DNA from 3 places in the Cytobacillus sp. Bac17 genome. Region 2 is predicted to be linked to each of the others. Evidence: riboswitches for the same ligand, from Rfam matches in the RefSeq annotation. Region 2 holds a riboswitch; each other region holds the start of a gene.
What was found. Region 2 has a riboswitch for cyclic di-GMP ahead of NR125_RS23660 (hypothetical protein). Riboswitches for the same ligand answer to the same signal wherever they lie in the genome.
Positions count from the first base shown of each region.

Region 1: it holds a riboswitch for cyclic di-GMP, as region 2 does, so the genes downstream of both, NR125_RS17295 (hypothetical protein) here and NR125_RS23660 (hypothetical protein) in region 2, are expected to answer to the same signal.
Region 3: it holds a riboswitch for cyclic di-GMP, as region 2 does, so the genes downstream of both, NR125_RS11515 (anti-repressor SinI family protein) here and NR125_RS23660 (hypothetical protein) in region 2, are expected to answer to the same signal.

Region 1 covers NZ_JALJRC010000015.1:49,052-52,209, reverse strand. Annotated here, with positions in the region: gene hutG (formimidoylglutamase) at 1-114, shown strand, start outside; gene gltS (sodium/glutamate symporter) at 130-1,338, shown strand; cyclic di-GMP riboswitch class I at 1,677-1,760, shown strand; gene NR125_RS17295 (hypothetical protein) at 1,913-2,143, shown strand; gene tagU (polyisoprenyl-teichoic acid--peptidoglycan teichoic acid transferase TagU) at 2,263-3,158, opposite strand, start outside.
Region 2 covers NZ_JALJRC010000029.1:10,098-13,255, forward strand. Annotated here, with positions in the region: gene NR125_RS23655 (DUF4317 domain-containing protein) at 1-1,179, opposite strand, end outside; cyclic di-GMP riboswitch class I at 1,588-1,674, shown strand; gene NR125_RS23660 (hypothetical protein) at 1,789-2,157, shown strand; gene NR125_RS23665 (hypothetical protein) at 2,213-2,923, shown strand; gene NR125_RS23670 (methyl-accepting chemotaxis protein) at 2,975-3,158, shown strand, end outside.
Region 3 covers NZ_JALJRC010000007.1:115,694-118,851, reverse strand. Annotated here, with positions in the region: gene mnmH (tRNA 2-selenouridine(34) synthase MnmH) at 1-562, shown strand, start outside; gene NR125_RS11520 (helix-turn-helix domain-containing protein) at 743-1,066, shown strand; gene NR125_RS11515 (anti-repressor SinI family protein) at 1,170-1,316, opposite strand; cyclic di-GMP riboswitch class I at 1,347-1,435, opposite strand; gene NR125_RS11510 (hypothetical protein) at 1,582-1,839, opposite strand; gene NR125_RS11505 (DUF5658 family protein) at 1,891-2,196, opposite strand; gene NR125_RS11500 (LPXTG cell wall anchor domain-containing protein) at 2,281-3,158, opposite strand, start outside.

The sequences.
Region 1 (3,158 bases), on a different contig from region 2:
AAAACAATCTCCTTTGATGTGTGTGAAGTTAATCCTGATTTTGATAATGACAATAAAACAATTGCATTAGCAGCACATTTCATAAAGGAAGGACTTATGAATTTTAATAAATAATCTAGGGGGTACAATATGGACTTGGCATTAAATAATGTTACCACCATCTTTTTGGCGGTTGCTCTACTCATAGGTGGAGGATTCCTGGTTAATAAAGTTTCATTTTTAAAACGATTTTGCATTCCTGCACCAGTGGTTGGCGGCTTGTTATTTGCTATTCTAGTAACAATATTAAAACAGACAGGACTTATAACAATAACATTGGATACTTCACTGCAAGGTTTATTCATGCTGGCATTCTTCACGACGGTCGGGCTGGGAGCGAGCTTTCAATTGGTAAAGCTCGGCGGGAAACTGCTGGTAATATATTGGCTTGCGTGTGGAGTATTGGCATTATGCCAGAGCATTATTGGAATTTCTCTGGCCAGTGTTTTAGGGCTTGACCCTTTATTAGGGGTAATGGTTGGTGCTGTGTCCATGGAAGGGGGGCATGGAGCTGCCACTGCATTTGGCGGAACAATTGAGGAATTAGGAGTAGACTCTGCACTTTCAGTGGGCCTTGCAGCAGCTACATTTGGGTTAATTGCTGGAGGTTTAGTCGGAGGACCTACAGTTAAATATCTTATTACGAAGTACAATTTGAATCCATCTGAAGCTGATGCATCGGTAGAGGTGGCAGCGGCTAATGAAGACGTAAAGGGGAAATCTGCCTTTGAATTCAATTCCCAAAAATTTATGGTCCAGATCTTAATCATAACTTTTTGTATGGCTGCCGGTTCCTATTTAGGTGAGCTATTCTCCAGCGTTACAGGCTTTGTACTCCCCAGCTATGTTGGAGCAATGTTTGTAGCAGTTATAGTCAGAAACATTCTGGATAGCTTTAATAAAAGTATTGTGGATATGAAGAGTATTAGCTTAATTGGTGATGTAACTCTTGGCATTTTCCTTTCCATGGCATTAATGAGTATTAAGCTTTGGGAAGTGGCGGGTTTGGCACTTCCGATGTTAATGATTGTTTTGATTCAAGTTGTATTCATTGTGGCTGCAGGAGTATTTGTTCTATTTAGGTTACTTGGTAAAGATTATGATGCTGCTGTTATGGTGGGAGGCTTCACTGGTCATGGCCTTGGAGCCACTCCCAATGCAATGGCCAATATGGGGGCCATTACTGAACGCTTTGGCCCATCCCCAAAAGCCTTTCTAATTGTGCCAATTGTTGGCGCGTTCCTTATCGATGTATTCGCCATGCCAATCATTATTACAAGCATAAATTTATTAAAATAATAAAGACTGAACCTTTTGGCGGATAAAAAACATAGCGGAATTAACAGGTAATAAGGGTTGGAGGCTCCAGGAAATTATAAGCAGATATAGAATATTATGCTGAAATAGTTATATGTTTTTAAAAGGTACAGACGAATCTCGTTTGTATTCTTTTTTTTTCTGTCTAAAAGCTGCAAATAGAAGAGAAAGAGGAGGACCTGTAAATAAGAAACTAAATAAGGTGTAATTAAATAAGGAGTCTTTCAGAAGTTAATAAGACTTAAGAACTATTATTAATAGAATTTAACAAAAATTATTGAATTTACTAGCATAAAAGTCTTAATATAATAGTAATAAAACTGGATAATCGGCAAACTTATTGAAAAGTAAGGACGCAAAGCCACGAGTCTAAGGTCATAGACTATGATAGTCGGGTTGCAGGTGTAATTGGGAGCTATAATTAGAACTCAAACTCATTGTAACCAGACATCAGGTCTGCCTTTTGGCAGGCCTCTTTGCGGTTTAGAGGTTTGTTAATGTTTAGATAGGGAAACGAATTAATGACTGAAAAATCTAATAATAGGAGGAGAATTTATTGAGTGTACAATTTGGAACGGTGGAATACTTTGAAAAGGAGATTAAAGCTTATCTGACAAATAATCGCTTAAAAGAGCCTAAACTTAAAAATCTGAAAACGATTGCATCTAAACTTGAAAATGAATTGCTATATGACTTCTCTTGTCATGAAAGATTAAGGCAGGAATGCCTGAAGAACCTTTCTGAAGCATACGGCAAGATGACAAGGGGAAACGCAGCCGCTGTGTAATTAAGTTTACTTCTAACGCTCCAGTTTTATCTTCCTGAAAGCTTCTGCAGAACAATCCCTCCCTGCATGTTTTCAATAAAAAAACAGTGCATCTCCATCAGGAATGCACTGTTTATTATTTATTGGGGTAATCCTAAATGATCCTTCAGCTCACCTTGAACCCGCTGCCTTTCTTCATCAGGCACAATCAGATACCAGATGTCTCCGAAATACTGGCCATCGCCTTCTATAGTCAGCTGCTGAATGTTATTTCTTGTGTCTTTATAATTTTTTTGAATGTCCATCATTTCATTAAAGGTAATATCAGTTTTGACGTTCTTGCCCAGCGCTGCAAAAATGTCATCAAAACGAGTCAGGGAGCTAAAGCTCGCCCCTTTGTTAATAACACCCTGGATTACCTGCCGCTGTCTTTGCTGGCGGCCAAAATCACCATTCGGGTCATTCTTTCTCATCCGCACATAAGATAATGCTTCGCTTCCGTTAAGGTGAATGCTTCCCTCGTTAAAATGGAACTTCCCCATGTTAAAGTCTGTTTCGTTTGTTACATCTATCCCATTGACAGCATCCACAATATCCTTGAAGCCGGCCATATTCATTTTAATGTAGTAATCAATAGGGATATCTAAGAAATCTTCTACTGTATCGATGGCCATCTCGACATCGCCAAAAGCATAGGCATGGTTTATTTTATCTTCTGTCCCATGCCCGATAATGTCGGTCCGGGTATCTCTGGGGATGCTCAGCATTTTTACTGATTTCAGGTCAGGATTAACAGTCAGCACAATCATCGTGTCCGATCGGCCTTTGTCTCCCTGGCGCTCGTCCACTCCAAGCATTAGGACCGAAAACGGCTCTCTTTCTTTTAAGGTGATCGTTTCTTCACGCTTCTCGGATTTCTCCCGCTGAATGGGCTCCTGCATCGTATCAACTGCAGAAGTCAGAGAGTTATATACATAAAATGCGTACGCACATGCACTTACTATCATTAAGATAAAAACCAGCGCTAAAACGCGCG
Region 2 (3,158 bases):
TTTGTCCGAACCCCCGCCAAAAGTTTCGGGAATCATCGTGAAGCCTTCAATCACAGTATCTTCTTCCACTTCGATCATCAGATAGCGCTTGCCGTCAAAATGGACTTGTTTTACATATCGAAGATCTTGCGGGCAGATGGATATGTTGGCTGCCTTCGTGCTGATTTTTATTGATTTTGAATTAAATTTGGGCAGGACGCTGGTTGCCTTTATTTCATATTTGTCATCATCGATGATTTTTTGATAAGCGGATTGGACCTTTTCTGAATTAATATCTTCGAGACCACTCACTTTTAAAACGCGTTCTACGTCTTTGGAATCCAGCTTCGGCGGTTCATCCTCTTCGTTTTCCACGATCATACGGTTAATCTCTTCATATACGCTGGAAAGGGTTGCTGTGCTTAGCTGATCTCCTGTTACGTCTTTAATAATTTCCTCAAAAACGATTTTATCATCCTGCGCCGTCATCGTTTCTTCCCCGTTTAAAACGTCCACTATGAACTGGTAGTCGGGCTCATGTACCTTGCCTGCTGAATACAAGACGTGATTGACATCAGCTGCATGATCGGTAAAGCAAGGAAATAGAAACCCTGAAATGGGAGCCTTGAGGTTGATAATCGGATCAACGGTAAAATGATATTTAAATTCCTTTTCTACATAGTCAAAAAGCAATTCTTTCTTCGGTTCTTGAGTGTTATTTATGCTGCAGAGAATAAAGGGATGAGAATAAACGGCATCCCGTTCACTTTCCTCGGCTTCTGCGTTGCGGCGTTTCATTGGCTTAAGATACTCCCCGCGAATGAATGTAACGACAATATCCTTTTCATATTGCCGGATTCCCAGCATTTTGCCGACTATCTGAAGCATTTGATCCATCCAGCCTTCAGCATCACTGCTTAGCAATCCCTGATGCAGGATGAGTTGACTGCTGTTTTCGGCATCCCTCTGAAACTTTAATTCAAAGAGCTTTTCATCCAATTGGCCGCCAAGCAGCTTTTTGAAGTTATCCATAAATAGCTCCTGCTGATCCTGGTCCAGCATTTCAAAGGGCTGGCTTTCATAATGATAAATCTCACTTGATTCCTTCATAATATAGACATTAAAAATATCTGAGATCTTTAGTAAGTCATTATTTAATTTAAATTGTTTCCGAATCTGTGCGATGTCTTTTTTGTTCACAGTTAAATCCACTCCTAAGCTGCCCAATATGCATATTTACTAGAATAACAAAATACATCAGCTCTATAAATTATTTATCTCTTTTATTTTCGCTTTTTTGAAAAGGGATACGTTAATTAAATTTGGCTGGAGATTTGAGAAGCATGAAGTTGATTTTTACCGGCCGAGTTTGCGCTGGCGAGGTGAATGTAGAATGCTGATATTTTGTTAACATAAAGGTATTTAATTGAGGCCTCTCATAAGTTGACTAAACTTATGGGAAGCCTTTTTTATTTCTTTAACATGGAGACATACTCTTCCAAATAAAATTGGATGCAGAAATAAAAATTACAAGTATCGACAAAAAATGGCAAGTTCTTTATAATAGTATAGTAAAATATAATCGTGAAATTAGTCCTATATTTAATAAAATTGAAAAGGCAAACTTATCGAAAGGTAAGGACGCAAAGCTACGAGTCTAAAATCCTCCAGGGTAATGACAGTCGGGTTGCCAAGGATAATAAAGAACGTTTATTTGGCTATCCCTGTCTATTTGGGGATAGTCTTTTTTTTGGACACCTTTTAAATAGCTGCAAAAATGATGGAGAATACAGGCAAAGGAGATCAGCGATGATAGTTGTAGATAAGAAAAAATACAAAATGGCCATTAATGAGGCCGCAAAGGAAGTTCATGTACAGGTTCATGGGTTAATGAGAGAGGAGGATGCGGAAGGTTATATGATAGATTTACAGGATACGATTAGTAAGGTATCAAGGCAAAGTTATACATTTGTTGTAGACGGGACCCATCAAACCCCTGTCCCATCAAAGGTGGTTCCACAGCTTGAACAGACAATGCAATTTTATTCTTCATTGGGATTTAAGGATATTCTTGTAGTAAAACCGTCATCTAAAATTGCGCAGGTGCAAATCAGGAATGCACTTGAGAGAATTGAGTTCTCAGGTACGTTTGTTGATAAAGTGCCTCATGGCATCTAATGTTCGTGACAATGAATAGGGGATCATTATTTTACATTTGAAAGGGAGTAAAGAAGTGCAAACAACACTAGAGCTATATACCTACGAAATTATAAAGAAGGATCAGCCAGAATTAATTGTGAAAGCAGCTGATTGTCTGGCTCGAACATTCATAGGAGTGGAGGTTGCAGGGAAATGGGTTCAGGAGCCAATGGTAGGTCAATTGAATATAGGCTATGAGGATTTCTATCAGTTTACCAAGGATTATTTAGACTCTACGATTGAACAGGGATATTGCGCAGTTGCACAGGATGCTAATCATAAAGTTGTCGGTGTACTTGCGGGAGATACAAATGCACCTGAGATAATCGGAGAAGACATATTTGAAGGTTCTTTTTATGATATGAATGTAATTCTGCGTGTTTTGGAAGATGTCGATAAACGTTTCATGGAAGATTATAAAAAACAGAATGGACATGAAATCAAGGATGGAGAACTATTACACCTTTTCATGTTAGGCGTAATAGCTGAACATAATCGTCATGAAATTATTCAGCAGCTAGGAAATAGATTAATCGCAAAAGCATCATCCCAAGGATTAAAGGCTGTTTTAGGTGAAGCAACCAACCCTAAATCAATACGGGTCATGGAAAAATATCATAATATGAAAAAATATAAAGATACAGAAGGAAATTATATTGTCCATAAATATCAGGATAATAATAAGCTGAGTGGTATTCCTGCAAATGTAGCAGATGGAACATATATCCTAATAAAAGAGCTTTAAATAACATATAAAGTCTAATTCAATTAAATAGATGTTAGGGGATTTATTATAATGGAAGCGATTATGCTAGGCATCATTATTATTTTAATGGGAGTATCGGTGTTTTTTGCCTATCGATACTTTTCATTAAAACACCATCTCCATATTCATAAGGAAATAATAAATGGAATGGAAGAATTATCAGCAGGTAAAATTGCAGCGAAGGTTGATGAACGAAGCTCTAAACATGCTGTAT
Region 3 (3,158 bases), on a different contig from region 2:
TGACCTTGAAGAAATGGCAGGACATCGCGGTTCAATCTTCGGATCCTTTGGCATGGGAGACGGCAGTACCCAGAAAACATTTGATGCACTATTGTATCAAGCCCTTTCTGAGGTTAAAGGTTCCCCTTATATTATTATGGAAGCTGAAAGCAAGCGAATAGGAAAGGCTGTTCAGCCGGACGAGCTTCTTGATACCAAAAAAACTGGTATTCATATTGATATGTTTGCAAGCATGGAGTCCCGTGTGCAGCGTATCCTCCGTGACTATGTGGAACCTTATCAAAGAGAAGAATGGTTCAAGCCGAAAGTGGATGAAAGCCTTGTGTTTATTAAAAAACGTCTGAAAGATACTGAAATCCGCGAGCAGCTGGATGAATCAGCTGAAGCAGAAAACTACGAGCTATTTATCAAGCTTTTATTAGAACACTATTACGATCCGCGCTATGCTTTTAAACAGCATGACTATGAAGGCCAATTCCACCACGTAAATGCGGATGATGTGGAAGCAGCTGCACAACAAATTATTCACATTATTGAAAACCAAAATGCTCCCGTCCTCTGACGCGGAGCATTACTTTTTGCGAGCGACAAAAGATTTATTTTTATAAAACACAGATAACTAACTATTTAAATCGGTTGACACTGTGGTATGATGGTAATAATATTGAACAAATCGTTCTTAATATGGAACTAGATATATGATATAATCCTATTACATACAAAATAAGGTGTGTGGTATACGATGATCGGTGATCGTGTAAAAAAACTTCGCCAGGACAAGAAAATGTCCTTATCCGAGCTTGCGGACCAGGCCGGTGTGGCAAAATCATATTTAAGCTCGCTTGAGCGCAACCTGCAAACTAATCCATCGATTCAATTTCTTGAGAAAATCGCAGGTGTTCTGAATGTTCCCGTGGACCATCTGATCCATGAGCAGATCAACAAGGAAGACCTCGATTCAGAATGGATGAAAATTGTAAAGGAAGCGATGGAGTCTGGTGTTTCTAAGGAGCAATTTCGGGAGTTTTTGGATTTTAATAAGTGGAGAAGCGGACAAAAATCATAGATGCAATGAGCCTGAATGTACAGGCTTATTTTTTTGGCAAAATAAAAAGCATTTCCATATAGAGATACCTCTAACAGAAATACTTAGCAATACCTACCGGATATTAAGCTTCGATCAAAAGCTCTTTGGCTCTGTTATTATGTAAAAACTCTCTAATTTCTTCCTTTTGCAGGCCTAAGTTCTTTGCTTCCATAATTAACTGCAGCCACTCCAAATCAATTTCTTCGACCTTTACATTTTGCTCCGTCAAAATTCTTCCCCCCAGGATACGTATCGTATTCCAGGCAACCCAGCCATCGTAGTATCATCCAATACCTTAGACCCGTGACTTTGCGTCCTCATCTTTCAATGAGTTTGCCTTTTTCTGCGCCTATCGGCTCAAAGAAATTTTTACCATAAATGTATTCTACTATGGCCGTATTGCTAACGTTGTCAGATTTTGTATTTTCAGTTAATTATTTTAATATTAAATTAATTCTTTCTTCGACAATTATCTTTATAAACTCCGATAATCCTTATGATTCATTCATTGTCCGCTTTGTCGAGTAGTAAGAATGGCCGATTCTTTTTCTATAATTCTTATTTACTTGCTGCAGGGAATATGTCAGTGAAAGTTTCTTTTTCCTATAGATAATATGGACTGGTTCCCGTGTCATTGCGTCCAGGAACATTTCATTCGTCAAATCATTTCCGCATACCGGGCACAGCCACTCTTCTGTTTCACTGCTGCTGAAAGATGGTTTATGGCATGTATTGCAGTTTTTTTGGTACATGGGACACCGCCTGAACAGATTTATATTGATAATATATTTCCTATTTAGATTTTAATGAATTCTGTTAACAATTAAGGAGAAAATCCAAACAGAGTGCTGCAAGCATACGATTGAATACACAATTGAAGCTCCTGCTGCCAGAAGCTTTATTCTCGATTCTGCAGAGATAAATATTGACAAAATGATCAGTAATCCTGAAAAAGTGATTTTAAGAAAAAGGAAAATAAAAGGATGCAGGTCATAAAGATCACGCATTAGCGGATTGCTTTCTTCTATAACATTAAAATGGAGTCCTAGAGCAGTAATAAATCCGTCCAGTAAATTTAATAAAGCAAGATAGTTTAGCATCTTTTTCATGTGATCCCCACTTTTTTGCTAAGGTGAGTATTATTTGTAATAATAAAAATTAAGGCCAAGAAGTTGTCATTCTCCTGGCCTTGTCTAACGTTCACTTCTTATCCTTCTATAAAAAACAAGTATTAATACACTTCCAGCACCCAATGATAATCCACCGATTAACATAAGGTTATAGGTATTGGTAGCAGTGTTTGGCAAAAGATTTTCGGTCATTTCAGGATTTATTACAATATTGTCTTTAGGATTGTGAGGTTTTGCTCCTTCGTCTGCAGTTTCATCTGAAGGTTCTTCTACACCTGGGGAATCTCCATCTCCTGGGGGATCTCCGTCAACTGGGGAATCTCCATCTCCTGGCGGGTCTCCATCTCCTGGGGGATCTCCGTCATCTGGCGGGTCTCCGTCACCTGGGGGATCTCCGTCATCTGGCGGGTCTCCGTCACCTGGGGGATCTCCGTCACCTGGGGGATCTCCGTCATCTGGCGGGTCTCCGTCATCTGGGGGATCTCCGTCATCTGGTGGGTCTCCATCTCCTGGAGGGTCAGTTGGATCAGTTAATGCCTCAGCAAGAAATATTATCTCTACCTCAGCAGAAGATTCCTGAAAGGCATTTCCTAGTTCATAAGGCATTGAAACTTGAAAGAATAACTGTTCAGAGCTGCCCTTTGCCAGCTTTCTTGGAGTAAAACCCTCAAAGTCCTTTAACTTTCCATCAAATAGAATATCTGAATCTTTTTTAACCAGAAGGTCAAGTTCTTCAAAAAGACCTTTTACGGATTTTTTCTTTCCAATTTGCGCTGTGTATCTGAAATCCTGTTTTCCCTGGTTTAGGATGGTTATATCGCGTGGCATCCAGTCACCGGGTTTGAGGTTACCTACTTCGAAAAAGTAGCCGTTTATGTTTGTGTTAATATCTAGTTCTTTCTTATCTGCAACTACAGTTTTTTCATTAAAAAAAATAAGAG